Regions from separate parts of the Candidatus Thiodiazotropha sp. LNASS1 genome, predicted to be linked through region 3. Evidence: predicted binding sites of a transcription regulator. Region 3 holds the regulator's gene; each other region holds the start of a gene.
What was found. The regulator FNR, encoded in region 3, switches genes on or off when oxygen is low (the NO sensors DNR and NnrR bind a similar motif). The targets are predictions, from matches to a motif close to TTGATNTANATCAA.
Positions count from the first base shown of each region.

Region 1: the regulator FNR is predicted to act here: its motif matches at 2,163-2,176, upstream of AB8516_RS18895 (type IV pili methyl-accepting chemotaxis transducer N-terminal domain-containing protein).
Region 2: the regulator FNR is predicted to act here: its motif matches at 4,490-4,503, upstream of AB8516_RS13220 (cytochrome-c peroxidase).

Region 1 covers NZ_OZ156465.1:4,236,926-4,246,894, reverse strand. Annotated here, with positions in the region: gene AB8516_RS18900 (type IV pili methyl-accepting chemotaxis transducer N-terminal domain-containing protein) at 113-892, opposite strand; gene AB8516_RS18895 (type IV pili methyl-accepting chemotaxis transducer N-terminal domain-containing protein) at 1,296-2,081, opposite strand; gene AB8516_RS18890 (TIR domain-containing protein) at 2,418-3,863, opposite strand; gene sthA (Si-specific NAD(P)(+) transhydrogenase) at 4,219-5,616, shown strand; gene AB8516_RS18880 (methyl-accepting chemotaxis protein) at 5,818-7,473, opposite strand; gene AB8516_RS18875 (enoyl-CoA hydratase-related protein) at 7,705-8,499, opposite strand; gene AB8516_RS18870 (putative bifunctional diguanylate cyclase/phosphodiesterase) at 9,095-9,969, shown strand, end outside.
Region 2 covers NZ_OZ156465.1:3,006,060-3,016,028, reverse strand. Annotated here, with positions in the region: gene uvrD (DNA helicase II) at 1-2,012, opposite strand, end outside; gene AB8516_RS13225 (glucokinase) at 2,141-3,142, shown strand; gene AB8516_RS13220 (cytochrome-c peroxidase) at 3,286-4,212, opposite strand; gene AB8516_RS13215 (Fur family transcriptional regulator) at 4,608-5,039, opposite strand; gene AB8516_RS13210 (rubrerythrin family protein) at 5,353-5,769, shown strand; gene AB8516_RS13205 (heterodisulfide reductase-related iron-sulfur binding cluster) at 5,856-7,202, shown strand; gene AB8516_RS13200 (encapsulin-associated ferritin-like protein) at 7,221-7,508, shown strand; gene AB8516_RS13195 (DUF3501 family protein) at 7,679-8,263, shown strand; gene AB8516_RS13190 (DUF4398 domain-containing protein) at 8,644-9,039, shown strand; gene AB8516_RS13185 (OmpA family protein) at 9,076-9,909, shown strand.
Region 3 covers NZ_OZ156465.1:3,922,679-3,932,647, reverse strand. Annotated here, with positions in the region: gene kdsA (3-deoxy-8-phosphooctulonate synthase) at 1-581, opposite strand, end outside; gene AB8516_RS17505 (CTP synthase) at 578-2,209, opposite strand; gene AB8516_RS17500 (sulfur globule family protein) at 2,550-2,915, shown strand; gene fnr (fumarate/nitrate reduction transcriptional regulator Fnr) at 3,088-3,846, shown strand; gene dnaQ (DNA polymerase III subunit epsilon) at 3,995-4,696, opposite strand; gene rnhA (ribonuclease HI) at 4,971-5,423, opposite strand; gene AB8516_RS17480 (methyltransferase domain-containing protein) at 5,420-6,181, opposite strand; gene AB8516_RS17475 (LysM peptidoglycan-binding domain-containing protein) at 6,370-8,055, shown strand; gene AB8516_RS17470 (ribonuclease H) at 8,200-8,388, shown strand; gene AB8516_RS17465 (tautomerase family protein) at 8,528-8,929, opposite strand; gene AB8516_RS17460 (LysR substrate-binding domain-containing protein) at 9,035-9,880, shown strand.

The sequences.
Region 1 (9,969 bases), 310 kb from region 3:
GTTCAATAAAATAATAGGCGCCCGTCCACACCAAGCCAATGTGATGATTATCACATGTCCGACTACAATCCAATTCACCCATAACACGGGTGCAACTGATACTTTAACGCTGTCAGGCAGAGACGTTTACGTACATGCCGGTAATGGTGTTCATGAACTCCATAATACGGTCTGTGGTAGCGAATATGGTGACCGGCAGGCCGCCTTTCTCAACATCCATAAAAAATGGTCGGATAACGCGCCAGAGACGGGTGGTTCTGATAAGTTTTTCGGTGATCTCAGGTGTATTGATTTTTTCGCTCTTCAGGACGGCCATGGCTGACTCAAACTCTTGGACTGCGGTTTTCAGCTGATTGACATAATCCTGATCCTTGAAACCCAATTGATGAGCGATGTAGTATTTAGCAATGCGCTGTGAGAGCATGCGCTGCCTGCCGGAAAGATTGACGATCTTAGGCGTTTTCCGGTTGGAGAGGGCCTCGATCTTAACAACGACATCTTGACTCAATTCTAAAATAGTCTCACTCATGTCGAGCACCATGGTGGCATCAGTCTGAGTGTAGGGTAGATTGACTAACTTGGAGTAATCGTCAATTACAATATCCAGGAATACCATTAATTGTTGCACATCCTTGTTTTTTACTTCAGCTTTTAACTCAGCATGATTTTTTTTCAATTCGACAATGCTGCTTTGTAGCTGTTGTTTTGCCTTGTCGCGCCTTACGTTACCCCCCAGAAAAAAGTACGCCTTTGCTATTCTTTGAGAAAGCATGCGTTGTTTCCCAGCTTTGTTTACAGCTTCAGCGAGATCGATATCGGCTGCATGGGCAGAAAAAGAGAAGCACAGAATTGTAGCCAGGAAGAAGGTTAATAGATACCTTGTGGTCTTCATAATATTTCCCCGATACATCATGGAAAAAGTGGCCACGCATATCAATTATCTGGCGTCATAAGCATCATGTATATCAAGCATTACATGTTCAGCCACGCGCAAAGCAATTGATGGGGTACACTTACTCCTACATTTAAACGCTCTATCCGAATAAACGGATACAGGTCAGCTCTCCCCTCACTCCCACATGCCATGATCGTATTCTGAACTTATCTGACAGTACCTGTTATTTATGGGGCATGTAGCGGCATTGTATGATAAAGATTTAATAGGTTAATTCTTAAATTAAGGTCTAAATTGTTAATTTTTTTATAACAGCCCTCTACCTTCTACACCCGATTGACAAAAATCCGCCAGTTATGACAACTGCTGGCCAGCAGACTTCTCAGCCTATAATATTTTTTTACATAACCGTTACTTTCGCATACATCCCGGTAACCCGATTCATATCTTGTAAGAGCGACTCCGTTGTACGTGCAACCACTGATGGCAGGTACTTACCCTTGTCCATTAATTTTGTTAATTGAAAGAAACGCCACTGCTTATTGACTTTTTCGAGGACTTCACTGATCTCCGCCGTGTTCAGGGATGAGCCGTTTAATTCCGCTAGTGCTTGTGAAAATTCCATCTCCGCTTTCTTGAATTCACCATGAAATTGCGAATCTTCCAGGCCCCACGATAGCAACAGATAGTATTTCGCCATTCGTTGTGAAAGCATTCGCTGCCGTCCTGAAATATCGACAATATGCGCCTTTTCCGTTCCTGCTTCCTGCACCAGGGCCTCTACCACTTTCTGACTGGCCTGGAGCAATTCCTCACTCAACCCGTTGAGCCTGATTGCACTGTTGATATCGACCTTCCCATCGGCGACATCCTTGTAGCGCTTCCATACAGTCTCCGCGTGCAATAAAGCTCGCTTTGTTTTTTCAGATCTTGCAAAGGATTTCAGGTTGTTCAACTGCTTTTGATAAAGCCGAATGGCTGAATTCAACTGTTCTCTTGGATTGGCGAATAAAATCCTCTGGCCGATCTGGGCGAACGCCTTAACCATCCTTTGGCTTAACATGCGCTGGCGTCCGGCCTGATTAATCGCTTCTCCATAATCCTCGATGGGTTCTGCGCTACTACCAAGTGGAATGCAAAGCGTGAGACTTAAGAGGACGAGGAAACATATTTTTTGGCGACACATATGCACTTCCTTGGAAACAAGGCCATCTGATTTGGCCGGACAGCACTTGCAGACACTAATACCTATCCACCTGTATTTTCCTTGACCTATGTTAAGTTGTGCACTGGTCTTTATATAAGTTACTGTTTTTATATATTTCGATAAATAGCTTTATATTTTAAGCGAGGGAAAATATCAGGAATATAATTCCCGTTTGAGTTGGAAAATACACTGCATTGTGAACGGGCATCCACAGTAGATAGAATTATGTTTTGTATGTATCGGTTCTTCTTTGAATGTGGTGCAGCAAGATGACAAGCGTACCTGTTGCTTTCCCTAAAGGACACTGACTCCTTTTTAGTTCCCAAGGGGCTGCTTGGTTAACAGTTGCTTTATCTCCGTACATGCCTCACCGATTGATGCCCGGAGATTTCCAGATTTCTGCATTTCCCACGTAATCAGATTCAGGCCATCAAAGTCAGACGGCAAGGTCAGCTTGTCTTTGCGCGACACCACCAACCAAACATTCTTGGCGCCAAGGCTTCCCATAAACAACCCGATCTCGAAAAGAACATTATCTCTTGGCTGATTTAATTCCCGCTCTTTCTTAACCACCAGGTCGTCGGGAGACAATACAAAAACTGCAGCATCAAACTCTTTCGCCACCTCAGCGAGTTTTGTGAAAACGACTTCGCTTGCTTCAAAAATGCCTTGATTCCATACTTCAACATCAGCTGATTGTGTCAACCCCTGCTGCAAAGCTTCTGCAATGTTCAGATGCTCAGAGGAAGATCCTATGAACACTCTCGGTTTTGTTGCTTGGATGATTCGGGGTTGCCCCTCTTGCATTTTCTCCGTATCAGTTCTTTTCTCTGCTTTTGCCATGCGTTCGAGCATCAGGGCAACCATGGCTCTTGCTGAGCGAATGTGAAGCGCATGATCAAAGGCGGAGAATTGCGGATTTCGATTACACTCCAGGAGAATCAGCTGATCCCCATCAAAAACAATATCTACACCTGCAAAATCAAGCGATGCCAATTCTGCCGCTTCCTGCGCTAGCGAACGTACATCTTCTGTTAGATCACCTTCGTACTTCCTGAAATCGTGGCCCTTGTCTGCACTGAGAGCAACATCATCTTCAGAGTTCACAACCTTTTCGGCAACGCCTAAAGCCTTTCCTCCGATAACCATAACTCGAAACTCTTTAATCTTTGTTATTTCTTCTTGAAGTATAACCCCATAACCAAGCGCATTATCTTCATCAGGGAGTTTCGATAAGCGTTTTTGAGCATCATCTATACTGTGATATCGTTCAACACCCTCACCCTTGAATCCATGCGATGGCTTAATAACGAACGGCAAGGAAATCGAACAGGCATCTGGCAAATATCCTTTTGTAATAAGGGTATCCGGTTGCGCCGTTAGGTTTAGTTTCGGCAACAGGTGGGCCACTTTGGAAGTTGGTCGCTTAAATGAACCCAACTCATCAAACATGCAGAGATCCGGATAACTCGCTTTGCAGTATTCCAAGAAGTCCAGGATGTATTCCTCTTTTCCACGAGTCCGTCTCACCAATAGCCCCTGAAGGTCCTCAGCACGGCTACTCCCATCGCTACTTGAAAACCTTGCAACCGGATTATTGCGCTCGATTCCTATGCAGAGCTTGTCGGGATCGATAATCGTGTATGGTGTTTTTGTGCGTTTAAGTTCCGCGACAATCTCTTTTGTCTCATAATCCAATTCACTCGTAGCGGTTATGTTACTAAGTGTACTGCTGAGTATTCCTAATGGTTTTCTTTTCATTGCATTATTCTGCTATTGTCGCAAATTAGCCGTGCCGTTTTTCGCTCCGACAGGATTTGCCGGATTATGTGCCTTTTCCCAGAAAGTCCCAGTGCGGTGATTGAGAAAATATAGACAGGCACTTCGATTTCCGAGATGGATTAGCCAGCCTATTTCCTCAGACATCCCCATTCTTTTCTATTACGATCACACACATTATAAGTCAGCCATTGAGCTCTAACCATGTTGCGTGTCTGTGCTGCTAGACACCTGCCCGGGATTATGCGTGTGTTCCCATAAGTATCTGTCTCTCCTTGAAATAAATTCTGCTAAACTGGCTTCTTTTGAGCCAATATGAACGGTATGCGGAGTAGCAATGAGCGCCAAGCAATATGATGTGGTGGTAATCGGCAGTGGTCCGGGTGGCGAGGGCGCCGCCATGAAGCTGGTCAAATCGGGCAAGCAGGTGGTGATCGTTGAGGCCTTCGACAAGGTCGGCGGCGGCTGTACCCATTGGGGAACCATCCCCTCCAAGGCGCTAAGGCACAATATTCAGATGTTGCGGGATTTCCGGCGCAACCCTCTGTTTCAGCACACCCATGATCAGATTCAGGTGGAGTACTCGGACCTGCTGCAGGCTGCCGGCAAGGTGATCAATGAACAGGTCCGCAGCCGCCTGCGCCACTATGCCCGCAACCGGGTGGAAGTAATCCATGGCCGTGCCCGTTTCAGCGGCCTCAATCAGGTTGAAGTCGTGCAGGCGGGTGGTGGCATCGAAGAGATCGAAGCGCAACAATTTGTCATTGCCACCGGATCGCGGCCCTATCACCCCGAGGATGTGGACTTCAACCATCCGCGTATTCTCGACAGCGATGCCGTACTGCGCCTGGATCGCACACCCGACTCAATCACCATCTACGGTGCCGGTGTGATTGGATGCGAATACGCCTCCATCTTCTGCAATCTCGATGTAAAGGTGAATCTGGTAAATACTCGGGACCGCCTACTCTCATTTCTCGATGATGAGATCACCGATGCCCTGAGCTACCACATGCGTAATCAAGGCACGGTGATCCGACACGATGAGGAGTACGAACGGGTCGAGGCCCAGGATGACGGTGTTGTGCTGCACTGCAAATCGGGAAAGAAATTCAAGACCGATGTATTGCTTTGGGCCAATGGCCGCAGTGGTAACACCGAGGCCATGGGCCTGGATGATATCGGGGTATCGATCAATCATCGCGGTCAAATCGAGGTCGATAAGACCTACGCCACTTCCCAACCCCATATCTATGCCGTGGGCGATGTGGTCGGCCCCCCTGCCCTGGCCAGCGCCAGTTACGATCAGGGCCGCTTCGTCGGCGCCCAGATCGCCACCGGAGATCCCGATTGGCAACTGATCGATGAGTTTCCCACCGGGATCTACACCCTGCCCGAGATCAGCTCGGTCGGCCGCACCGAACGGGAACTGACTGCACAGAAGATACCCTATGAGGTCGGTCACGCCACCTTCCGCACCATTGCCCGGGCACAGATCACCGGTCACGAAGTTGGCATGCTGAAGCTGCTGTTCCACCGGGAAACCCTGGAGATCCTCGGTATCCACTGCTTCGGCGAAGGAGCCTCCGAGATCGTCCACATCGGTCAAGCCATCATGGCCCAACCGGGAGATGCCAACAGCCTGCTCTATTTCACGGAAAACACCTTCAACTACCCAACCATGGCCGAGGCCTACCGCGTCGCAGCCCTCAACGGTCTAAACCGGATTTTCTGAACTCAGCCATGAATCGAGTCATTGATTAGCTGCCAATAAACTTCGATTACCACAAATTTCCGCTAATAATCATGCTCAATAAAGTACAAATTGTTGAATTGCATACTAAGAATATAATGACGGGATCCGCGTGGAGCTGTCAGAAGAACATGCAGATGAACCGCATTCGAAAAGTACGAATGCGGCTTGATGATTAACAGATCATACTTTAAATAGTTCTACCAGTCCCTTGAGCTGTTCGGCCAATTTAGCCAGATCATTACTTGCCTGAGATGTCTGCTGGGCACCTGCTGCCGACTGCTCCGCCACCTCATTGATGCTGACGATACTGCGGTTGATCTCTTCGGTGACCGAGTTCTGCTCCTCGGCCGCGCTGGCGATCTGTGTGTTCATATTCGAGATCTGCTCAACGGCGGTGTTTATGGTCTCCAATGCTTCACCGGCGGCAGCGGCCTGCTCCACGCCGACCTGGGTCATCTCCTTGCCCTCAGCCATCACTTTCACCGCATTATTGGCGCCGGCCTGTAGCTTGCTGATCATCTCCTCGATCTCTTGGGTAGACTCCTGGGTGCGTCCGGCAAGTGTGCGAACCTCATCCGCTACCACGGCGAAACCACGGCCCTGCTCACCGGCCCGAGCCGCCTCTATCGCCGCATTGAGGGCCAGCAGGTTGGTCTGTTCGGCGATGCTCTTGATCACATCGAGGACCGAACCGATGTTCATACTCTCGGATTCGAGCTGCTGGATCACACCCGCGGCCTGTTCCACTTCTTTGGCCAACTCACCGATAGCGTCGATCACTTTATCGATCACCTGCTTACCCTGGTGAAAGGTATTATCCGCCTCACGGGCCGCCTCAGCTGCATCGACGGCGTTACGCGCGACCTCCTGCACCGTGGCGCTCATCTCGTTCATCGCCGTAGCCACTTGGCTGGTCTCTGTTAATTGCTGGCTGATACCTTGTGTGGTCTGGGTGGTCACCGTCGAGGTCTCCTCAGCCGCCGAGGCAAGCTGAGATACCGAATCCTTGACCTCATTGATGGTGTCATGGAATTTATCCGCCATTTTGTTGAAAGCAGAGGCGATGCGGCCGAGTTCATCCTTGTTGCTATATTCCACCCGCGCTCCCAGATCGCCTTCTGACAGTTGTTTGGCCTTCAGCTCAATCTGGTTGACGCCCTGTGTAATCGTGGTGATCGTGTGATAGGCAAGCACTAGACTGATGATCGCGCCGATAGCCAAACTGATGACAACCCAGGTGATCATGGAGTGGTAGTTCTCACCGGACTCGGTGAAGAACGCTGCGGCCTCCTCTTCCTGGAGGTTGACCAGGGATTCAATGGTTTCCTTCATCTCCTTCATGACAGGATTAACCACACTCAATACCAGGCTTTCAGCCTCATGATAGTGTCCCGTCCTGATGCCTTCCTCGATCTTTTCTATCGCCTCCTTTTCGAATTTCACCAGTTCAGCCTGGAAGAGAGCCGCCAACCGCTTCTCCTCGGCATCCAGGTGGGAGTTCATGAATTCCGCCCAATGTTTATCGATCTCCTTGATGTTATGATCGACTTGTTCAAGATGCACCGACACGGGATGGTCATGCATCGAGGAGAAGGAGGAGTTTGGGTCGTGCTGCAACGAGAGCAGGACCTGCGACCGGCTATCCTCGGCCGCTTCCAGAATAATCCCCAGGGCCCGTATATGCGCCATGTCTTGGTTGTACAGCTCATCGATGGCATGAGCGGCGTTGCGCATGCCATTGAGACCTAGCAGTCCCACGAAGAGCGCCACACATAGCACCAGACCGACCATGATATAGAGACGTAGTTTAATAGGAAGATTATGAAGAAATGACATTGCAATCACCCTTTGTGAATTTTTGAAAGTCGCCAGTTCACTCTTGACTCATACTTTCACTTCACTGTGATCAAAACCTCCCTACCTGGAATCCTGAACTTGCGCCTGACGGCTCAGAGATACACGTGACATCTCTATAATCGACATTACAAATCAAATCTTTAGTAAAGAGCTTATTATTGAGGCACCCTGGAAGTCACCCGGCGGCTTGTAGTTCCGCCAGGCGGTTCATCACACCCCCTTGAACTCAGGTTTGCGTTTTTCCAGGAAGGCCGCCATGCCCTCTTTCTGCTCTGCGGAAGAGAAACAGAGACCGAAGGCCTGGCTCTCGATCTGGCAGCCGCTATCCAGGTCGAGGCTCGCTCCCCTGACGATGGCCTGTTTACTCAAACGAACCGCCAGCGGGCCTTTTTGACAGATCGTGCCAGCTATGGAAAGGGCCTCATCCATCAGCCTATCCTGCGGATAGACATGGTTGACGAGGCCCCAGTTCAGGGCTTCATTCGCATCGACATGGCGACCGCTGACGATCATTTCCATGGCCCTGGCGGGACCGATGAGTCTGGACAATCTCTGGGTGGCGCCAAAACCGGGAGTGATCCCCAAATTGACTTCCGGTTGACCAAACACGGCATTTTCCGAGGCGATGATCCAATCACAAGCCATGGCAAGTTCGCAACCGCCGCCGAGGCAGTAGCCGTTGACGACGGCGATCACCGGTATTGGCAGCATCTCGAGCCGGCGGAATAGCGTCATAGCGGTTTGAGAAAAGGCCATCCCCTCCACTGCCGATTTATCTCGCATTTCACTGATATCGGCCCCCGCGACAAATGCCTTCTCACCCGCCCCTGTAATCAACAGCACCCGCGCCTCAGCATCGTTCGCAACCTCATCCAGTGCCAGCGCAAACTCCCTGAATATTTCAGTGTTGAGTGCATTCAGGCTGGCGGGCCGGTTTAAGGTCAGAAGGTAGGTTCCCTGCTCGATCAGCTCAAGATCAAGGGATTTATAGGATTGTGTGTTCATTTTAGGGCCCAGGGTTGGTTGGCATGGATAATCTGCATGGAAATACAGCTTTGCGTTAATCCATTCTATGGCAAGCAAACTGCTAATGTGTAGCGCATGTGTATTGAATTCACCCAGGATATGGCGCGTCACTCCGCTTACCCCTGTACTACCTCAACCAAATGATCCACGAATGTTGTCAGATATTTAACAATTCATGGTGGGCTGTTTAACGGTCAGAAGTAGCGCCTCTGTGCCGTTTATTTCGACAATAGACCGGTAATTAAAGCCTTGGAGAGGAAGTTTTTTCACAATCTGGCTCGCCCTGGCTTGTTCAGAGCTCTCTCAACTTAACTGAGACTTGAAATAGCCCTACTTTTTTATAGATAATCACAGTTACCCTAAAACTATAGATTCTATAGATATATTTGGCCTTATCCCCGCCAGATTCTTTTGGAACGCCCCCAGGCGGGCGCTCCCCACTTCACGGCCTTTACCCCGCCGATAGATAAACTGCTTACCTCAACGAGGCATACAGGCAGTTGGATGCGCACGTGTGCGTGCCATTGGTGGCGGTATTCGAGTGGATGATGGACAGGATGCACGGAGATAGTGGATGAGAAAACGGACACAGGTTCTCAGTCGGTCCAAAGGGCGATCAAGCAAAGGCCGGTCCCAGATCAGAGGAAAACCTAAAGCAACCAAGTCGGATACAGGCTTGGCTGAGCGTATCGTCACCTTATTCAAGGACGGAATCCTTGTTACCGACCTTGAATTGAATATCGTGGAGATCAATCAAGCCTTCACCAGGGTAACGGGATATACCAGAGATGAAGCCTTGGGCAAGACGCCTCGTATACTCTCTTCGGGACGGCATGGCAGAGACTTTTACTGTCAGATGTGGAATGACTTGAATGAAAAAGGCCATTGGCAGGGAATCATCTGGAATCGAAGAAAAAATGGCGAGATCTACCCCGAGTGTCTGTCGATCGAAACCATTGCAGACACGCGGGGTGAACCGACCCACTATCTGGGGATATTTTCCGACATAAGCCACCAGGAAGCGATCAAGAATCAGATCCACCATATGGCTTACTACGACAACCTGACCGGTCTACCTAATCGGGAGCTCTTCTCAGATCGGCTCGAACTGAGTATTTCCCAGGCAATAAGGGAAAGGCTGATGGTTGCACTCTTTTTTCTCGACCTGGACCATTTCAAGGATATCAACGATTCGCTTGGTCATTCAATTGGCGATCAACTATTGAGTGCGGTAGCCCGCCGTTTAACGGATACGCTACGGGAATCGGATACTATTGCCCGTTTTGGCGGTGACGAGTTCACTGTCATTCTTTCCAGAATCTCAGACAAAGGACAAGTTGAGAACGTCGCCAAAAAAGTTATCGCAACATTCAAAAAACCCTTCAGGATAGACGACCATGAAATATACATCAGCACCAGCACCGGGATCTGTCTGTTTCCGGAACATGG
Region 2 (9,969 bases), 920 kb from region 3:
CTGAATCCGCTCAGCTCGCCAACCTCCAGGTGGGGTGGACTGCCATATATCGGTTGGCTGATTGCGGGGCCGGCTCGTACCTCCGACATTAATTCCGACGGCATTTCCCGAATAAAGCGTGAGGGGAGGGGATAGCTGTCACTGCCGTGCAAGCGCCGACTCTCTGCGTGACAAAGGTAGAGTTGGCGCATCGCGCGGGTTACCCCCACGTAACAGAGTCGCCGCTCCTCCTCCAGGCGTGACGGATCATCCGCCGACATGCTGTGAGGAAACAGTCCCTCCTCCATACCCACCAGGAAAACCAGTGGAAACTCAAGGCCTTTCGCCGCGTGCAGGGTCATCAGCTGAACACAGGGTTCGGAGGGATCCCCCTGGGCCTCGCCCGCCTCCAATGCGGCGTGGGAGAGAAAGGTGGACAGCTCATCCATTTCATCGGCATCATCCACCTCGTAGCCAAACTGGCGGGTAGCGTTAACCAGCTCCTCCAGGTTCTCCTTGCGGTCAATACCCTTGCCATCGCGGCTCTTGTCGAAATGGCTTGGCAGTCCACTGGCCAGCAGTACCTGCTCAACCGTTTCCGGCAGTGAAAGGTTCGCACAATTCACCCGAAGCTCTTCGGTCAGGTCGAGGAAACCCTGTAATGCAGTTGCCGCCCGCTTTGCCATCGCGCCCCCCTGCAACAGCTCCGAGGCAGCCTGCCAAAGGGGACAATCAAAATCCCTGGCATGGGCACGTACGGCATCCATTGTCTTGGGTCCGATTCCCCTCGGCGGCATATTCACCGCCCGCTCGAACGCTCCGTCATCCTGTGGGTTATTGATCAATCTCAGATAGGCAAGGGCATCTTTGATCTCCGCCCGCTCGAAAAAGCGTAAACCGCCATAGACGCGATAGGGAATAGCCGCCTGCAACAGCGCCTCTTCGAACAGACGGGACTGGGCGGTGGTGCGATAGAGTATGGCCGCCTCCGATTGGCTGTTGCCCTCATCGATAAACCGCCGGATCCTCTCTACGACAAAACGCGCCTCGTCGATCTCATTGAAGGCGGCATAAAGTTTGATCGGTTCTCCTTCGCCATCCTGCGTCCATAATTGCTTACCCAGACGTGAAGGATTGTTGTTGATCAGGGCGTTGGCGGCATTCAGGATATTGCCGGTGGAACGGTAATTCTGCTCCAGGCGTACCAACCTGACTGTTTCGTAATGGGACTGAAAGCTCTGGATATTCTCAACCCGGGCACCGCGCCAACCGTAAATCGACTGGTCATCGTCACCCACTACAAAGAGGTTGTTTCGCGGTCCCGCAAGCATTCTGAGCCAGGCATACTGGATCGAATTGGTATCCTGAAACTCATCCACCAATACATGCTGAAAACGCTGTTGATAGTGCTGCAGGATATCCGGTCTCTCCCGCCACAGCTCATGGGCGCGCAGCAGCAGCTCCGCGAAATCGACCTGCCCGCCCCGTTCACAGGCATCCTGATATTCACTGTAGAAACGGATCATCTGCTGTTGATAGGGATCGCCGCCATCATCCAGGTGCTGGGGCCGCAACCCCTCATCCTTGCGGCCATTGATGAACCACTGGATCTGTCTCGGTGGCCAGCGGGCCTCATCCAGATCCAGGTTTTTCAGCAGGCGCTTGATTAGGCGAAACTGGTCGTCGGAATCGAGGATCTGAAAACTCTGCGGCAGTCCCGCTTCCTTCCAGTGCGCGCGCAACAGGCGATGCGCCAAGCCGTGAAAGGTACCGACCCACATACCACCCAATGGCTGACCGAGCAGCTCTTCGATACGATAGCGCATCTCCTTTGCGGCCTTGTTGGTAAAGGTGACCGCCAGGATCGACCAGGTCGATACTGCCTCAGCCGCCAGCAGCCAGGCAATCCGATGCACCAACACCCGGGTCTTTCCACTGCCGGCCCCGGCCAGCACCAACAGATTGCCTACAGGTGCGGTTACCGCCTCGCGTTGCGCATCGTTCAGGGGGTCGAGTATGGGTGAAACATCCATGGTGACTAGTTTACTCACCCGGTGGCGGCAAAAGCCACCGTTAAGGGGCGAATTTCAACCAATTTGTATAGAATTGAGCCGGAGCAGGGTATTCTCTTGCCCCTGCGTAATGACACAAGAGGTAGTAGATGCAGATACTGGCAGGCGATATAGGCGGCACCAACACACGACTCGCACTCTATCAGTCGAGTTCTGAGTCACCTTTAAACCTGCTTCTGCAAGAGACCTATCCCAGCCGGTCCTACGACTCCATCGAGGCCGTGCTGCATCGTTTTTTGACACACACATCCACCGGGGAGGTCGATCGTGCCTGCTTTGGCATTGCCGGGCCGGTGATCAATCAGGTGTGTGAAACGACCAATCTGCCATGGCGAGTATCCGCAAACCGGATCAACGACCGATTCAACTTCAAACAGACCCGACTGATCAATGACCTGGAAGCCAATGCCTGGGGTATAGAGACACTCGAAGAGCAGGATTTCTTCACCCTCAGTCACGGAGCTGACAAGGCCACTGGCAATCGTTCCATCATCGCTGCCGGCACTGGTCTTGGTGAAGCGGGTCTGTATTGGAGCGGAGAGCGATACCATCCCTTTCCCTCGGAAGGCGGACATAGTGATTTCAGTCCAACCACGCCGTTGGAATTCGGGCTGTTCCAGGTCTTGCAGAAGAGATACGGGCATGTCAGCTGGGAACGTCTGGTCTCCGGACCGGGCCTGGAGAGCATCTACGACTATCTGCTCGACCAGCAGGATATATCAACACCCTCATGGCTATATGAGCAAATGGAGAAAATCGGCAAGGCCCCCGCCATCTCCGACGCAGCACTCGACTCGACAGACCCGTTGTGCCGAAAATCATTGGAACTATTTACCCGGCTCTATGCCCGGGAAGCGGGCAACCACGCCTTGAAAATCATGGCTACAGGCGGTGTCTACCTGGGTGGAGGAATCGCACCTCGGATCCTGCCCATGCTGCAGGAAAACATTTTCATGGAGGCCTTCCTCGACAAGGGACCCATGCGAAAGATCATGCAGTCGATGCCCGTGAAGGTGATTCTAAATGACAAAACCGCCCTCTACGGAGCAGCAAACTACGCCACCAGGATACAGGCCATACCCAAGCAATGAGATCATCCTGTTGAGTGGCGAACATAGTGAATCAGGAGAATCGACGCGAATGGATTCCCCCCCTGCCTAAGGGGGGGTGTCAAATGAAATCAGACCATTGAGGCTATGAGGAACCCTGTCAACTGCATTGATCGGATCCCAGGTTACTCAAAAGGCTTAGGCGCCGGAGTCATGTCGGTGGAAGGTGGCAGGATCGGCATCAAGAAGGCAGGTTGATCACCTGTCAGGGTCTTAAGAAAGGCAACGATCTGGGCGTTCTCATTGTCGGAGAACTTCTTGCCCAATTGCAGGCGGCCCATCACATCTACTGCCTCGGTCAGAGTCTCGGCCTCACCGTCGTGGAAATAGGGATAGGTCATCTCCACGTTGCGCAGGGTCGGTACCTTGAACTTGAAGCGGTCCGCATCCTTGCCTGTAACGGCGCTCAATCCTTCTGCCGGACTCTTGGCCTTGTAGGGTTCCACAACACCCATCTTCTGGAATGAGTTGCCGCCAACGGCCTCACCGTTATGACAGCTGACACAACCACTCTCTTTAAACAGTTTATAACCAGCCCTTTCATCCTGAGAGAGGACTTGTTTGTCACCCAATAGCCACTGATCGAAACGGGAGTTCGGTGTTACCAGGGTTTTCTCGAACTCCGCAATGGCTTGTGTGACTTCGTCGATCGTGATCTTGTCGCTACCAAAGGCCTGCTTGAATTCCATGACATATTCAGGGATCGAGGTCAGTACGTCGATCGCCAAAGTATGGGTAAAAGCCATCTCACCGGGATTTGCGATAGGCCCACCCGCCTGTGCCTTGAGATCGGCCGCCCGGCCGTCCCAAAATTGGGCCACATTCAGGCTGGAATTGAGCACTGTCGGTGCATTGATGGGACCCTGCTGCCAATTGTGTCCAATAGATGTCTTAAGATTATCCGTGCCGCCCATACTGAGGTTGTGGCAGGAGTTGCAGGAAATAAATCCTGATTTAGAGAGACGGGGATCGAAATAGAGCTTTTTACCCAATTCAACCTGACCCAGATTGATATTCTGAACCGGCTTGATGGGCTGTATCGGTTCATCCATAGCCAAAATCGAGGTCGAAAATCCGAGCATAAGTGAAAACGTAACGATTTGTTTGCTTATCATAGCTTTTTACCCAATAGTTGAAATACTTATGTAACCATCCTCTGCCGTGAAAAGCCTTTGCCGCTTCATTCACCGGACCTGACTCTCCATCGATAGGGTAATTGTTCCGGTTTTTTCAATTATTATAGGCACTTGTAGACATAGGCTTCCTGCGCCACACCAAAAACCCTAAACAAAGGCGGGTTTATACTAGAATTAGAATAATTCTAAAACAATGATGCAGATCAACAGTTTTGCCGGATCAGTCCGCAGTCTCAACTGTGATGGATAGGATTTGTTCCGTGGCGGTAAAATAGCCCCAGCAGGGCGTATTGGATTAGTGTTAACAGGCCCTAGGAGCTGTTTCTTACCCGTACGACGAGATCGACAATCTCCATGGCTGTGCCCGCCGGCAGATCACTGTCGACGAAGTGGGGCGCCAGGCGCTCCTTGATGTCGATCAGATCGCCTGTGTCCACATTATAGAAATGGTGATGATGGCTGGTATTGGAGTCGTAGAAGGTACGACTCGAATCGATAAAGACCTCGCGTACCAATCCCTTCCTGACAAACAACCCAAGGGTATTGTAGACGGTGGCCTTAGAAACCCTGGCGCCTGTGTTTTTCACCGCTTCAAACAACTGCTCTGCGGTAACATGCTGATGACGAGCGAACAGCGTGTCGGCGATAAGACGGCGTTGCCTCGTCAAATTGATGTTGTGGTCATCGAGAAGTTTGTCGATACGTGCTCGATCCACCATTGGGCTGTTGCTTTTTGAGTCCATCGCCAAAGTATAAATACACACCCCACAAATTGCCAAGCCTTTGAACAAAAAAAGAATAGGCCGAGTAGAGCACCCTGTTATCGTCAGGCTCGATTTGACCTGCGTGCATCAAGGGCTTGCTCCTTATGCTACCTGGCGGACAAACTTGACCACGACCCCTGATTTTGATCCTAAATTATTAGGCATTATCTATCAATATCATTGAAAAGACCGCTCGATTCCAATCAATTTTAACTCTATTCTAGTCATCAGCGAAGGGCCGTACGGCTCGACGTACTTATCCACAATAAACCATCATTTCGGAGAACCAGATATGGAACTCAAAGGTAGTCAAACTGAGCAAAACCTGAAAGACGCTTTCGCCGGAGAATCCCAAGCCAACCGCCGTTATCTCTACTTTGCCGCCAAGGCGGACGTCGAAGGATATAACGATGTTGCCGCTCTTTTCCGCTCCACTGCAGAGGGTGAAACCGGCCACGCTCACGGTCATCTGGAGTATCTCGAGCAGTGTGGGGACCCCGCCACCGGAATGCCCATCGGCCCGACCGGCGATAATCTCAAGGCAGCGGTCGCCGGTGAAACCCATGAATATACCGATATGTATCCCGGCATGGCCAAGACCGCCCGTGATGAGGGTTTCGACGAGGTGGCCGACTGGTTCGAGACCCTGGCGAAGGCGGAGCGTTCCCACGCAAACCGTTACCAGAAGGCATTGGACGAAATGGACTGATATCCAATCATCATTCTGAGCCCATGGTTCGGGATGACCCATGGGCGGCCTCAGGGCCGCCCTTTGTCACAATCAGGAGCAGACTAATGGCAGCAGCACCCAGCAACCAGAGAGAAGGCAATCTGGAGGCCCCAACACGGCATCCGGTCGATTGGAAAAATCCTGACTATTACGACGAAGAGAAGCTCATGACAGAGCTGGAGAGGGTGTTCGATCTTTGCCATGGCTGTAGACGCTGCGTCAGTCTCTGCCACAGTTTCCCGACCCTGTTCGACCTGGTGGATGAATCGGAAACCATGGAGATCGATGGTGTTGATAAAAAAGACTATTGGCAGGTGGTCGATCACTGCTATCTCTGCGACCTCTGCTACATGACCAAGTGTCCCTACGTACCGCCTCATGATTGGAACATCGACTTTCCCCATCTGATGTTGCGAGGCAAGGCCGTCAAATATAAGAATGGCGAAGTCAAACTGCGCGACCGGGTCCTCACCAGTACCGACAATCTTGGCAAGCTGGCAGGTATCCCGGTGGTTGCCGGCGTCGTCAATCGTTTTAACAAAGCAAAGAACTTTCGCGAGATCCTCGATCACGCGCTTGGTGTTCATCCCGAAGCGAAGTTACCCGAATTTCATGCCAAGCCGCTTCGAAAACGGCTGTCTGAAAAAATCAACAGCGCCGCTGAGGGAACACCCGCCGGGACCACCAAAGGCAAGGTCGCCCTGTTCAGCACATGCTACGGCAACCACAACGAGCCCCAGGTCGGTGAGGACCTGGTTGCCGTCTTCGAACATAATGACATACCGGTCACCATTGCTGACAAAGAGCAGTGTTGCGGCATGCCAAAACTGGAACTGGGCAATCTCGACGCCGTGGAAACCGCTAAAGATGCGAATATCCCGGTACTGGCCAAACTGGTCGATGCCGGCTGGGACATCGTTGCGCCAGTCCCCTCCTGCGCATTGATGTTCAAACAGGAGCTGCCGCTGTTATTCCCGGATGATCCCGAGGTGAAAAAGGTTGCAGAGGCGATATTCGATATCTTCGAATATCTGATGATTCGTCACAAGCACGGCTTTCTGAAGACCGACTTCAAACAGGGGCTTGGCAGGGTCGCCTATCATGCCGCCTGCCATCAACGAGTGCAGAATATCGGCGCCAAGACCAAGGAGCTGCTCAGCCTGATCCCCGACACAGAGGTCACCGCCATCGAACGCTGCTCGGGCCATGACGGCACCTATGCTGTCAAAAGCGAATTCCATCAGCATGCCATGAAGATCGGCAAACCCGTGGTCAACCGGGTCAAACAGGCTGAGGCCGACCACTACGGCAGCGACTGCCCGATGGCCGGCCGCCATATCGAAAACGGCCTGCGTGACGGCACTGCTTCGGAGCATCCCATTACCCTGTTGCGAACCGCATACGGTGTTTAATCAATCAAGGAGTCAATCATGTCAAACGAAGGCTATCATGAACCCCTGGAACAACTCAGTGACGAAACCCGTGACATGCATAGGGCGATTGTCTCCTTGATGGAGGAGCTGGAAGCCGTCGACTGGTATAACCAACGCGTGGACGCCTGCAGCGACGAGAGCTTGAGAGCCATCCTTGCCCATAACAGGGATGAAGAGAAAGAGCATGCCGCCATGGTGCTGGAGTGGATCAGACGGCAAGATCCCAGTTTCGACAAGGAGCTGAAAGACTACCTCTTCACTGACAAGACCATTGCTCACGAATAGAGGACCGGCATTCATGAAATATAGCCCATTAGTGCCTGTTAACAATAATCTAATCGGTAGCCATGACGCCTTATGCCACCCGACAAGATCCAACAGCAAAACCGATCAAAACCCGGCCGCATGGAAATGAAGGCCGGTTGTAAAAATGAGAAATTACACAGGAGAGATTAATGACCCATCTTTCACACAGCGACCTCTACAGCCTCGAGGAGTATGCCCGAATTCGTCAGCAATTCAGGGCCAAGGTGATAGACCATAAGAAGAGTCGCCGCCTTCCCATCGGTCCGCACGCCGCGCTCTATTTCGAGGATGAACTGACCATGCAGTACCAGATTCAGGAGATGCTGCGGATCGAACGGATATTCGAGCAACAGGGCATTCAGGATGAACTCGACGTCTACAATCCGCTGATACCGGACGGGATGAATTGGAAGGCGACATTTATGATGGAGTATCACGATGTGGATGAGCGCAAGAAGGCACTGGCCGGGCTGATCGGCATCGAGAAAGCCATCTGGGTACAGGTCACTGGTTTCGACAAGGTCAGACCTATCGCTAACGAGGACCTGGAACGCAGCACCGAGGAAAAAACCTCAGCAGTCCATTTTCTCCGTTTTGAACTGACCCAGCCGATGATTGATGCCTTGAAAGGCGGGGCAGCCCTATCGGCGGGTATTGATCATACAAACTATGATTATACGGTAGACGACCTTGAGTCCAGCGTCCGTGAGTCATTGATTAAAGATCTTCACTGACGCAATCGGAATGTGATCAGCGTCTGCAAACCACGTGTCAGGGTGCCGCTCAACACCCCGGCATGGTGGTCGCACTCTCTCCGCATCGTTAAAAATCGTTAAATATTATAGCCGAAGGGCCCTCAAACCCTATCGGCCGGAGAGCGACGAAACACCGTCATCACCGGCGGATTCCTCAACCAGCTGCTGTGCTGATCAGGCTGAATCCCACATTGATCCAAGACTTGCGCCCCCTGCTTGTCATGCACTACTCCAGCACATCAGTTAAAGTTACAGACATGACAGGTTGACGAAGCAGCCTTTCACTTTAATAATCGAACCTATCCAACATGTATATATGCACGCTGGACAGCCACATATACCAAGAAAGGAACATTGTCATGATGATCGATCACACCTCCCGACTATGGCGTTCACATACACTACCCGTTTTCAGTGCTCTTTTTTTCACCGCACTCCTAGGCTGCAGTTCCACGCCTGAACCGGTTGCGGAGATGGCGGCCGCCAAAACATCCCTGGTGGCCGCTGAAAACGAAGAGACGACGAGGCATGCCCCCGTGGCTATCGATCGCGCCAAACAGAAACTGAAGCGCGCCGAAACCGCGATTGCCAAAGAGGAGTATGAGGAGGCGAAAAGGCTTGCGGAAGAGGCCCAGGCCGATGCGGAGTTGGCGCAGGCCATCGCCTCGAAGGCCGAGGCGGAAAAGGCCGTCAATGAATTGGAAAACAGCATTCAGGTGTTGCGTGAAGAGATCATGCGGGCCAGGAGCAGGTAAACCATAAGCAAACCCAATGATTAGGGGAGATCTACAATGTCTCGAACAATGATCAACTGGATCACCGCCACATTCCTGGCGCTACTCGTCACCGCCTGCGGCACCCTGCAGAAGAACCAGGCACTGCTCGATGCCGAGCAGACCTACGCCGAAGCCAAACAGGAGGAGCAATTGCTGCGTTACGCGCCCACCGAACTGGAGCGGGCCAACCAGGCGATTAGCCGCGCCGCAGAAGCCGAAACCGAAGAGGATATGACCTCGCTGGCCTATGTCGGGAAGACCCGCGTCGAAATCGCCAAATCGGTCGCCGCGCGCAAGGCCGCTTCCGCCAGACTCACCGAGCTGGGTGAAATCAAAGACAAGGAGAGGCTGCGGGCAAGGGAGATCGAGGTTCAACTCGAACAACAGGCAAAGACAGAAGCACTGCGGGAGAAAGAGGCCGCTCTAATGGAGCGGGAAAACGCGCTTGCCAAAGCGGAGGCGTTGCGGCAGGAACTTGCTGATCTGCAGGCGATGAAGACCGAACGCGGCATCGTCCTGACCCTTGGCGATGTACTTTTTTCCACCGGCAAGACTGAGCTCCTACCCGGGGCTATGACGACGATCGATAAGCTCGCCTCCTTCCTTGCCGAGTATCCGGACAAGACCCTGCTCGTCGAGGGCCATACCGACAATGTAGGGAGCGATGCCTTCAACCAGGATCTATCCGAACGACGCGCGAACTCGGTCAAAAACGCCTTGATGCAGGCCGGTGTCGATGGATCGCGTATCGACACGATCGGGCTCGGTGAAACGCAACCCATCACCGACAACAGCACCAGCGCCGGGCGATTGAAGAATCGGCGGGTGGAGATCGTCATTCGGGACTGACAACACCACCGCCGTGACTTAACCGGGCAATCCCGCCGGCTGGTTAACAAGTTCAGGTTT
Region 3 (9,969 bases):
GTGGCATCATAGACCACAGGACATCCAGTCTCACGCATCACCGCCAGGGAGCGCATATCCGAAACCAGGTTATTGTAGCCGAAGGAGACACCCCGCTCACATACCATGATCCGGTCGTTACCCGAGGCCGTCGCCTTCTCGACCACATGCGTCATATCCCAGGGCGCGAGGAATTGTCCCTTTTTGATATTCACCGGCAAACCCTGCCGGGCCACATCTCCGATAAAGTTGGTCTGACGACAGAGAAACGCCGGGGTCTGCAGAACATCCACAACAGACGCAACCTCTTGCAATGGGGTATCTTCGTGCACATCGGTCAATACCGGGACACCGATCGACGATTTGACCCGCTGCAGAATCTCCAATCCCCGCTCCAAACCCGGTCCGCGAAAACTCTCGGCAGATGAACGGTTCGCCTTATCGAAGGAGGATTTGTAGATGAACGGGATACCGAGATCCTGGGTCAGCATATTCAGTTCCCCGGCGGTATCCAGCGCCAATTGTTCACTCTCTATGACACAAGGACCTGCAATCAGGAAGAGCGGCCGGTCCAACCCAACCTCAAAGCCACAGAGTTTCATGCCGTGCCATCCCGGTGCTTTCTCGCTGCTTCGATGAATCCGGAAAACAGCGGATGGCCATAGCGCGGTGTGGAGGTGAATTCCGGATGGAATTGGCAGGCCACGAACCACGGATGTTCAGGGATCTCGACTATCTCAACCAGTCGCCCATCGACAGAGCGGCCCGACACCTTCATTCCTGCCGTGACAATATTGTCCAGATAGCTGTTATTGAACTCATAGCGGTGGCGATGCCTCTCGGTAATGACCTCCTGGCCATAGAGATGATGGGTTTTACTGTTGGGCTCAAGTTGACACTGCTGTCCACCCAGGCGCATGGTTCCACCCAGATCAGACTCTTCGTTGCGTGTCTCAACCTTGCCGTCCGCATTCAGCCACTCAGTGATCAGGCCGATAACCGGATGTGGCGTGTCGCGCTTGAACTCGGTGCTGTGCGCTCCCTCCAATCCGGCGACATGACGTGCGAACTCAATCACCGCCACCTGCATACCGAGACAGATTCCCAGATAGGGGATTCTGTTTTCGCGGGCATACTGGACTGCGGTGACTTTGCCCTCAACCCCGCGGTTACCGAAGCCTCCAGGTACCAGGATGGCATCCATTCCCTCCAGACTCTCGGTTCCGCTCCGCTCGATCTGCTCTGAATCCACATAGTGTATGACAACCCGATTTCCGGTATGGACGCCTGCATGTACCAAGGCTTCAGAGAGCGATTTATAAGCCTCTGTAAGATGAACATATTTTCCTACCATGGCGATCTTGACCTCTTCAGCCAGGCTGTCGAGGCCTTCCAGAAACGCCTCCCATTCAGCGAGGTCCGCTGGCGGCAGATCCAGGTTGAATCGCTGGTTGACCAGTTCGTCCATCTCCTGGGCGTGCAACAGCACGGGAATGCGGTAGATCGAGTCAGCATCTACCGCCGAAATGACCGCTTTTTCGGGTACGTTGGTGAAGAGCGCGATCTTTTTGCGCTCGTTTTCAGGCAACGGCTGCTCGGAACGGCATACCAGAATGTCGGGTTGAATACCGATGGAGCGCAGCTCTTTCACCGAATGTTGTGTCGGCTTGGTCTTTATTTCACCAGAGGCCTTGATATAGGGCACCAGCGTCAGGTGCATGAACATCACCCGCTGCGGTCCCAACTCGACCCCCATCTGGCGGATCGCTTCCAGAAAGGGCAGCGACTCGATGTCACCCACCGTTCCGCCGATCTCCACCAGACAGATATCATTGTCGTCGGCACCCAATAACACGCTCTCTTTGATCTGATTGGTGATATGTGGGATTACCTGTACTGTACCGCCCAGATACTCGCCCTTGCGCTCCTTACGAATCACACTGTCATAGATCTGGCCGGTCGTGAAATTATTGTTTCGCCCCATGGTGCTGCGAATGAAGCGCTCATAGTGTCCCAGATCAAGGTCTGTCTCCGCCCCATCATCGGTAACGAAGACCTCACCGTGCTGGAATGGACTCATGGTTCCCGGATCAACATTGATATAGGGATCGAGCTTGATCATCGTGATATCGAGCCCGCGGGCCTCAAGCAGTGCAGCCAGAGATGCGGATGCGATTCCTTTGCCCAGGGAGGAGACAACACCGCCCGTGATGAATATAAATCTAGTCATGAAACTTCTAGTTAACGTGCTGGATAAGGGGAACGGACGGAAGGGAACAGTAACAGATCAGACCGCCTCTCTCAATCGTATAAATGTGGGACTAATGGGATATCTCTCATGCGACTGCTCAAGAATATCATTTAATTCTATCTCCCCAGGGTCTATAATCGATTGGCGATTTCCGCAAATTACAACCACAGAGACCAGTTGGCAGTTACTCGGCGAGACCCAACCACATTAAAACAGGCTCGGGATCAGCCTCTATACACCCACAACACGTAACGACCAACTAATTGTTTTTCAATAGAAAAAGCAGTAATAAAAATCAATCTTTAAAGAGGAAGAAAGCATGATGAAATTTGCTAAGGTCATGAGCGTCGCTGCTCTCGTAGCTGTCTCCACAACCGCATCTGCATGGTGGGGTGGTGGTCCAGGCTGGGGTAACCGTGGCTGGAATAACGATGGCTGGGGCGACGGCTGGGGCGATGGCTCCGGCGATTTCAGCTTTGGCATGAGTGGCAGCGGCCGTGGTTCCGGTTATGGTCGCGGCAACAACTACTACCGTGATTACTATGGCTACGGCCCATACGGCTACGGCGCACCTTACGGCTACGGTGCACCTTACGGCGGCTATGGCGCACCTTACGGCGCACCATACGGCTATCCGCCTGCTGCGCCTGCTGCGCCTGCGGCACCTGCTGCACCCGCTAAGTAAGCGGCCAGCTTATAGCGCATAAAAAAGTCGGCCTAATGGCCGGCTTTTTTTATGCAATATGATCTAAGATAATTAAATGTTTAAAATTACTTGATCCGGATCAAGAACTTCTGGAAAAATAGAAGTGAGAAGAAGCATCTGACAAGAATGCACCCTTAGCTGGAGCGGTTCCTTGACTAGCAGAAAAGTTGTCTCATTTGAAAATATCAAGGTCGCCTGCAAAAACTGCAGTCTTTCGACCCTATGCCTACCAATGGGACTGACCCCAGAAGACATTGAACGTCTCGACTCCATTATCAAGCGTGGACGTCCCTATCACCGAGGCGATCATCTCTACCGTGGTGGCGACAAGTTCCACAGCCTCCGGGTCATCACCAGTGGCTCAGTCAAAACCTATTCACCCAATGAAGATGGTGGTGAACAGGTCTTGGGATTCCACCTCCCCGGGGAACTGATAGGATTGGATGCCATCCAGGACAACAATCATAACTGCTCCGCAATCGCGCTCGAAACCACTGCGGTCTGTGAGATCCCCTTCTCTCAACTGGAATCTTTAAGTTCCATCATGCCCAGCCTGCAACACCAGATGTATCGCCTGCTCAGTCGCGAGATCGGCCAGGAGACGGAGATGCTCACTCTACTGGGCAAAAAGAGCGCCGAGGAACGGCTCGCCACCTTTCTACTCAGCTTTTCCGAACGTTTCAAACAGCGCGGATTCTCAGCCAGTGATTTCTTTCTCAGCATGTCGCGTCACGAAATCGGTAACTACCTGGGGCTCGCGGTAGAGACTGTCAGCCGCTTGTTCACCCGCTTCCAGGACGAGCAGCTGCTGCATGTCGAGAGAAAGCACGTTCAATTGCTGGATATTCCCCGGCTTTACGAAATCGTTCAGGGTACGGACAGGACAAAATCGAGTCAGTCGCGAGTCTAGGGCCTGTAAGCACAATAGGCCCTGCCAGGACTTTATTTTCATCCGGCAAGGAAAATGGGCGAATGATAACGCCGCAGGGCGGAGTAAAAGCTCGAGCGAGCCCTTCGGATTGCGCCTGATGCGCCCATTGGATGAGTGTTTGCAGGCCCTAGTGTTTCTTTAACCAGATACAGGCCTCACCCATGGCTTTCAGTTGCTGCTCATGGGCCGCGAGTTCCTGCTGGTCAGCGTGAACCACCTTCAGTTTTGGCCTGTTCGAAGGCAGACGTTGAATGCTATCGACAGAATTATCACCAAACTCATCGTTGGCTACTCCGTCCAAAATCAGCGAAGCCTGCCCCCCGGTCATCATCAGGTAGACATCAGCCAGAATCTCGGCATCCAGAAGCGCTCCATGCAATTCCCTGTGTGAATTATCGATATCGTATCGCTTACAGAGCGCATCGAGGCTGTTTCTTTGACCCGGGTGCATCTTTTTCGCCATCACCAGGGTGTCAGTAACCGCGCACAAACTATCGATTCGCGCAGCACTCTCCATGAGGTGAAATTCATGGTCGAGAAAACCGACATCGAATGGAGCGTTATGAATGATCAGCTCCGCTCCTCTCACGTAGTCGATGAAATCCTGAGCAACATCCCCGAATTTCGGTTTGTCTTCAAGAAATTCGTTGGTGATGCCATGCACCTCTACGGCAGCGGCATCGATCTCCCGTTCAGGTTGCAGATATTGGTGGAAATTATTACCGGTCAATCGACGATCAACCATCTCCACACAGCCGATTTCGATGATTCTGTGTCCATGCTCCGGTTCCAATCCTGTGGTTTCCGTATCCAGTACGATCTGTCGCATCAGTTCACTAGGGCCTGTTGACACTAATCCGATCGGCTCTGCTGGGACTATTTTTTTGCCCAGCAAGGCAGAATGAGTGATGTGTAGTTATTCTACATGAGCGAATGATAACGCCGCTGGGCGGAAAAATAGCCCCAGCCCTGCGGGTTACGCCTGAAAAAGCGCCACTCGGCGTTGCTCGTTGTTCATTTGGAAACACCAAACTTCTCTCCTCGCGCCTTGATTGGCGCTTTTTCAGACGCAACAGAGCCGACCGGATTAGTGTCGACAGGCCCTAGGACCTGTCGACCAGCCCTAACTCCTCGATACCGCGGTTAGCCAATTCATCCGCCAGTTCATTCTCGGTATGGCCGGAGTGACCTTTGACCCAGGCCCACTCCACCTGATGATTGTTGACCTCTGTATCCAACATTTGCCACAGGTCGGCATTCTTGACCGGTCTTTTCGCTGCCGTTCTCCAGCCATTCCGTTTCCAATTGTAAATCCACTGGGTGATTCCGTTTTTCACGTATTGGGAATCCGTGGTCACTTTCACCCGACTCCTTTTCGTCAGGCTCTGCAGGCCACGGATAACCGCCATCAGTTCCATACGGTTGTTGGTGGTCTCATGTTCGCCACCGAAAAGCTGTTTTTCATGTCGACCGTAGCGTAAGACCACCCCCCAACCACCGGGACCGGGATTCCCACGACAGGCGCCATCGCTATATAGTTCTACAACTTGAGTCATTCAATTTTTCTCATCGTCGGTTCTGCGGCAGTCGGCAAGACCCGCTTTTTCACCCGCCATTTCGACCGTAGCGGAGTCATCGTGATCTCCCGCTTGACCGCGAGTATGACATAGACACCACCAAACAGTGGATAGATCCTTTTACCCAATCGTTCCATAAAGGCCAGTCTCTGCATGATGGGTGAGTTGGAGACCGGGGGACGGAAGTGAAGATAAACCACCTCTTCCAATTCAAAGCCGAGCAATGAGAACCAATCCTGGATCCGCTTTCCGCTGAAGAAGTGACCACACCAGGGGATCGTGGCAGACCTGAGACGCAGCAGACGCCACAATCCCCACTGACTCCAGGGATTGAAACCACAGAGCAATACCTTGCCCTCGGGGATCAATACCCGTTCAACCTCACGCAACACCTGATGGGGATCGGCCGTAAAATCGAGGGTATGGGGCAATACCATCCCATCTACACTGTCACTGGCTAGAGGCAGGTGATGGCTGTCGGCTTGCAGATCGATGCCTGTACAATCATCTCCGCTGCCCATGACCACCCGGTTCCGCGCAGGGCTCATCCTCAGAAAATCCTGATTCCTGCAGGGAAGCCCGAGCTGAACCACATGATAGCCGAACAGCGTGGCAATCCTGGGATCCAGGCATTCCGCCTCCTGCTCGGCCAACAGCTTGCCCAAGTCACTCTCGAACCATGTTTGTAGCTGTTTCTGCCTACAAGATCCCAAATTCAACAGCTTATTTTCTCTCATATATCAAGGTATCGACTTTACCACCGACATAACTGTCAGGTAATCTGTGTAGTTCAGTACGCCTCTTACGAGGTCTCAGGTTATCAGGCGGTATACCCGAGGACAGAACCACGGGATACCACACAATTTGGAGTACCGGCCATGGAAATGATACGCGGCTCTGATACTATTTTCCTCCGATATAGAGTATGTCCACAACAAGCCTTAAAAGATCGATGCCGTTTTTCAAGTCGCCTCTGCGTATCATGAATCTATTCGCCACCTGCCTACTCGCTGCCTGTCAAAGCCTGCCCAATGGGGAGGCGACGACCGCATTGCAGCAGGTCCCCCTCTCCCCGGCCGCTACGCAAGTATTGCAAACCCACCCAAGTGCTGACGAGAGCACCATGACTGCCGATGAGCTGCCGGAAATCGCCGAGGAGCTGCAGGCCGCCGTCACGGAATTGACGCTCGCAGAAAAACCTGCCGATCTATGGAGCCGGATGTTGGATGGTTATCGATTGACCTTTCCCCATAATCACCGCATTGACCGTGAATTGAACTGGTACAAAAAGCATCCAGGTTATATTCAACGCATTCAGGAGCGTTCACAACCCTATCTTCATTTCATATTGCAGGAGATCGAGAAAAGGGACATCCCCAGTGAAATCGCCTTGCTTCCCGCCGTCGAGAGCGCCTATCGGCCGTTTGCCTATTCACCGGGGCGCGCTGCCGGTATGTGGCAGTTTATCCCATCCACCGGTCGTTATTACGGGTTGAAACAGAACTGGTGGTATGACGGTCGGCGGGATATCGTGGCTTCAACCCATGCGGCACTGGACTATCTGCAGTCGCTCAGCCGTCAGTTCAATAATGACTGGGAATTGGCGCTTGCCGCCTATAACTCGGGGGCCGGGACGGTACGTAGTGCGATTCGACACAATCAAAAACGTGGCAAGCCAACCGATTACTGGTCACTGAAATTACCTGATGAGACCAGCGCCTATGTACCCCGCCTGCTGGCATTGGCTGAGATATTCAGGAATCCACAGCGCTACAAAGCTACACTGCTACCCATTGCTGATGAACCCTATTTCACCACTGTCGACATCCAGTCTCAGCTCGATCTCGCCCTGGCGGCGGAGATGGCGGATCTCTCCATTCAGGATCTCTATCTCCTCAACCCAGGCCTGAACCGATGGGCTACCGACCCAGACGGCCCCCACAGACTCAGCCTGCCACTGGACAAGGTTGAGACTTTTCTGCGAAAACTCGAGACGCTCCCCGCCGAAGAGCGATTGACATGGAAACGCTACAAAATCAAGCAGGGGGATGCACTGAGTGTCATCGCCAGTAAACATGGTACGACCACTAAGGTGTTGAGGCAGATAAACAAACTCAAAGGCAGCAAAATCCGTGCTGGAAAGCACCTGTTGATCCCTGTCTCCAGCAAGGGACTCAACCAATACACCTTCAGCGCCGAGCAACGCAAGGCGGCAATCCAAAACAGATCCCGCAATGGCCACAAACAACACTATACAGTCAAACCGGGCGATAGCCTGTGGAAGATAGCCAAGCTCCATTCCGTAAGTCATCGTAAACTCGCAGCCTGGAACGGAATGGCCCCGGGTGATCCCCTCAAGCCGGGGCAAACACTGGTCATCTGGGTAAAAAAGGCCCCCGCTTCAGAACTCTCTCTTCTCAACCTACAGCCATCAGGCACACAGAGCAGGCTGCACTATAGAGTCAGACGCGGTGACTCACTCTCCCGTATCGCTCAGCGCTTCAAGGTTTCCGTAGCCGATCTCAAGCGATGGAACACGCTTGGAAGCAAATATCTTCAACCTGGTCAACGACTTAAACTCTATGTGGATGTCACTGAACAGACCCTCTGAGGCAACAGGGTTGTGCAGCCGGAACGAAAGCGCCAGATATGTTTCACACTTGATCTGCATCAATAAAAGCGCCTAATTTTTTGACAGCAGACCAGCGCCTGTCAGAGTATCGGTAAGCTAAGCAGTATTTACGAGATGTTTCCTATGAGTGAAGAGTGCCATTTAAGAGATGGGGTCGAGTTAAACCTTGTCGATGTGGAAAAGATCGCACTTGGGCTGAAATCACTGGCAACCTATTCCATGCTTGCCTATGAACATGATGACGATCCGGAAGAGCTGGATGAGATCGTGCAGGAAGGGCTGGATGCTATTGATCGCCTGTTTACCTGCTGATTCGGCCTCAACCTTTTAACCGTTTTCATCCACCCCCTGATCAAGGCCGTTGCACGCATAAAGCGGCCCAGCTGCAAGTAGTGTTCGATATCGAGACTCCCATCTTCGCGTCGCTTTGGTTCCGCCTTAAACTCCCGATTCATATCAACTGCCTCATCTGTTGACGCGACTGCTGGGTAAGTCCCGCATACCCCCAAGCATCCGCGGCCACTTCATGAATGACCACATAGCTCGCCTCGGCGAGTGGACCCACTCGGTCATTCAGCATTTGATGGACCGCATCGATCATGCCGGCCTTCTCTTCAGCCGTATTTGTACCGGCGGTAATGGTGATATCCACCTGGGCGGCGCGCAGATGGTCGTTGAGCGCTTCCCCTCCAATCGCCCAATTTGCGGATGGCAGCGACTGCACCATAACCGCGGTTACAGATCGGCGCTTACCCATGATCTCCTCAATCAGACGAGTCGTCATTCGCTGCAAATCCTGTTGTTGCAACAGGGGCAGCTGCCTACCTGAAAGTGCGATTACGATAACTGGCATTGGTTACTCCGAAATCTGTAGTGGCGACATGATCAGACTAGCAACAGTGAAAACATTAATATAATGACTATTATTTAACTAATACATTTGCAATACTTATGAATTATGGCGCAGAATCTTGATATCGACCTGTTGCGAAGCCTGGTTGCCATTGCTGATCATGGCGGCTTTTCTCAAGCTGCGAAGCGTTTACATCGCACACAGTCAGCAATCAGTCTGCAGATGAAACGCCTTGAAGAATCGAGTGGCACTGCATTGTTTCTGAAGTCCGGCCGCCGACGTATTCTGACCGAGTCGGGCGAACTGCTGCTTAACTATGCACGACGTATCCTGGATTTAAATGATGAGGCTGCGTCCGTACTGCGGCCAGACCCGTTGCAAGGGCACCTGCGCTTGGGAGTCGCACAGGATTTCGCCGACCGAGGCCTGGCGGCCATCCTGGCGCAATTCACCCGCAGCCATCCGGCGGTACGCCTCGATGTTCAGATAGATACCAGTTCACGTCTGGTGTCGGCGATCCATGCTGAGCAACTCGATATGGCTGTTGCATTTCAAAGTCCCGGCGATGAGGGCGAATGTCTGGGACTCATTCCAATTCAGTGGATCGTACCAAAACCTTTCCTATGGCAGCCCTCTCAAGTCCTGCCCCTGGTAATGTTTGCGCCCCCCTGTCTGTTCCGCTCCAGGGTGATCGGCGCACTGGATCAGGCCGGTATCCCCTGGCGGGTTGCCTATACCAGCCCCAGCCTGCCTGGTATTCTCGCCGCAGTCGAGGCAGGCCTGGGAGTCACGGCAAGACTTGCCGCAAAGGGTTCTGAGAAATCACCACTGCCGGCACTCAAACCGGTGGAGCTGGCCCTCTACCGAAATTCGTTCCGCAGCAGTGATGCGCTCAATGCACTCGATATCATTATCCGTGAATATTTGAAGACTGAGGATATAGTGGTTTAGGCAATCCTTGTTACCTTTCATGCTCAGCCATGGAAAAGCGTAGGCCTGTTAACCATGAACACTTCAGAAAGGTTTTTAGTTTTCTGATT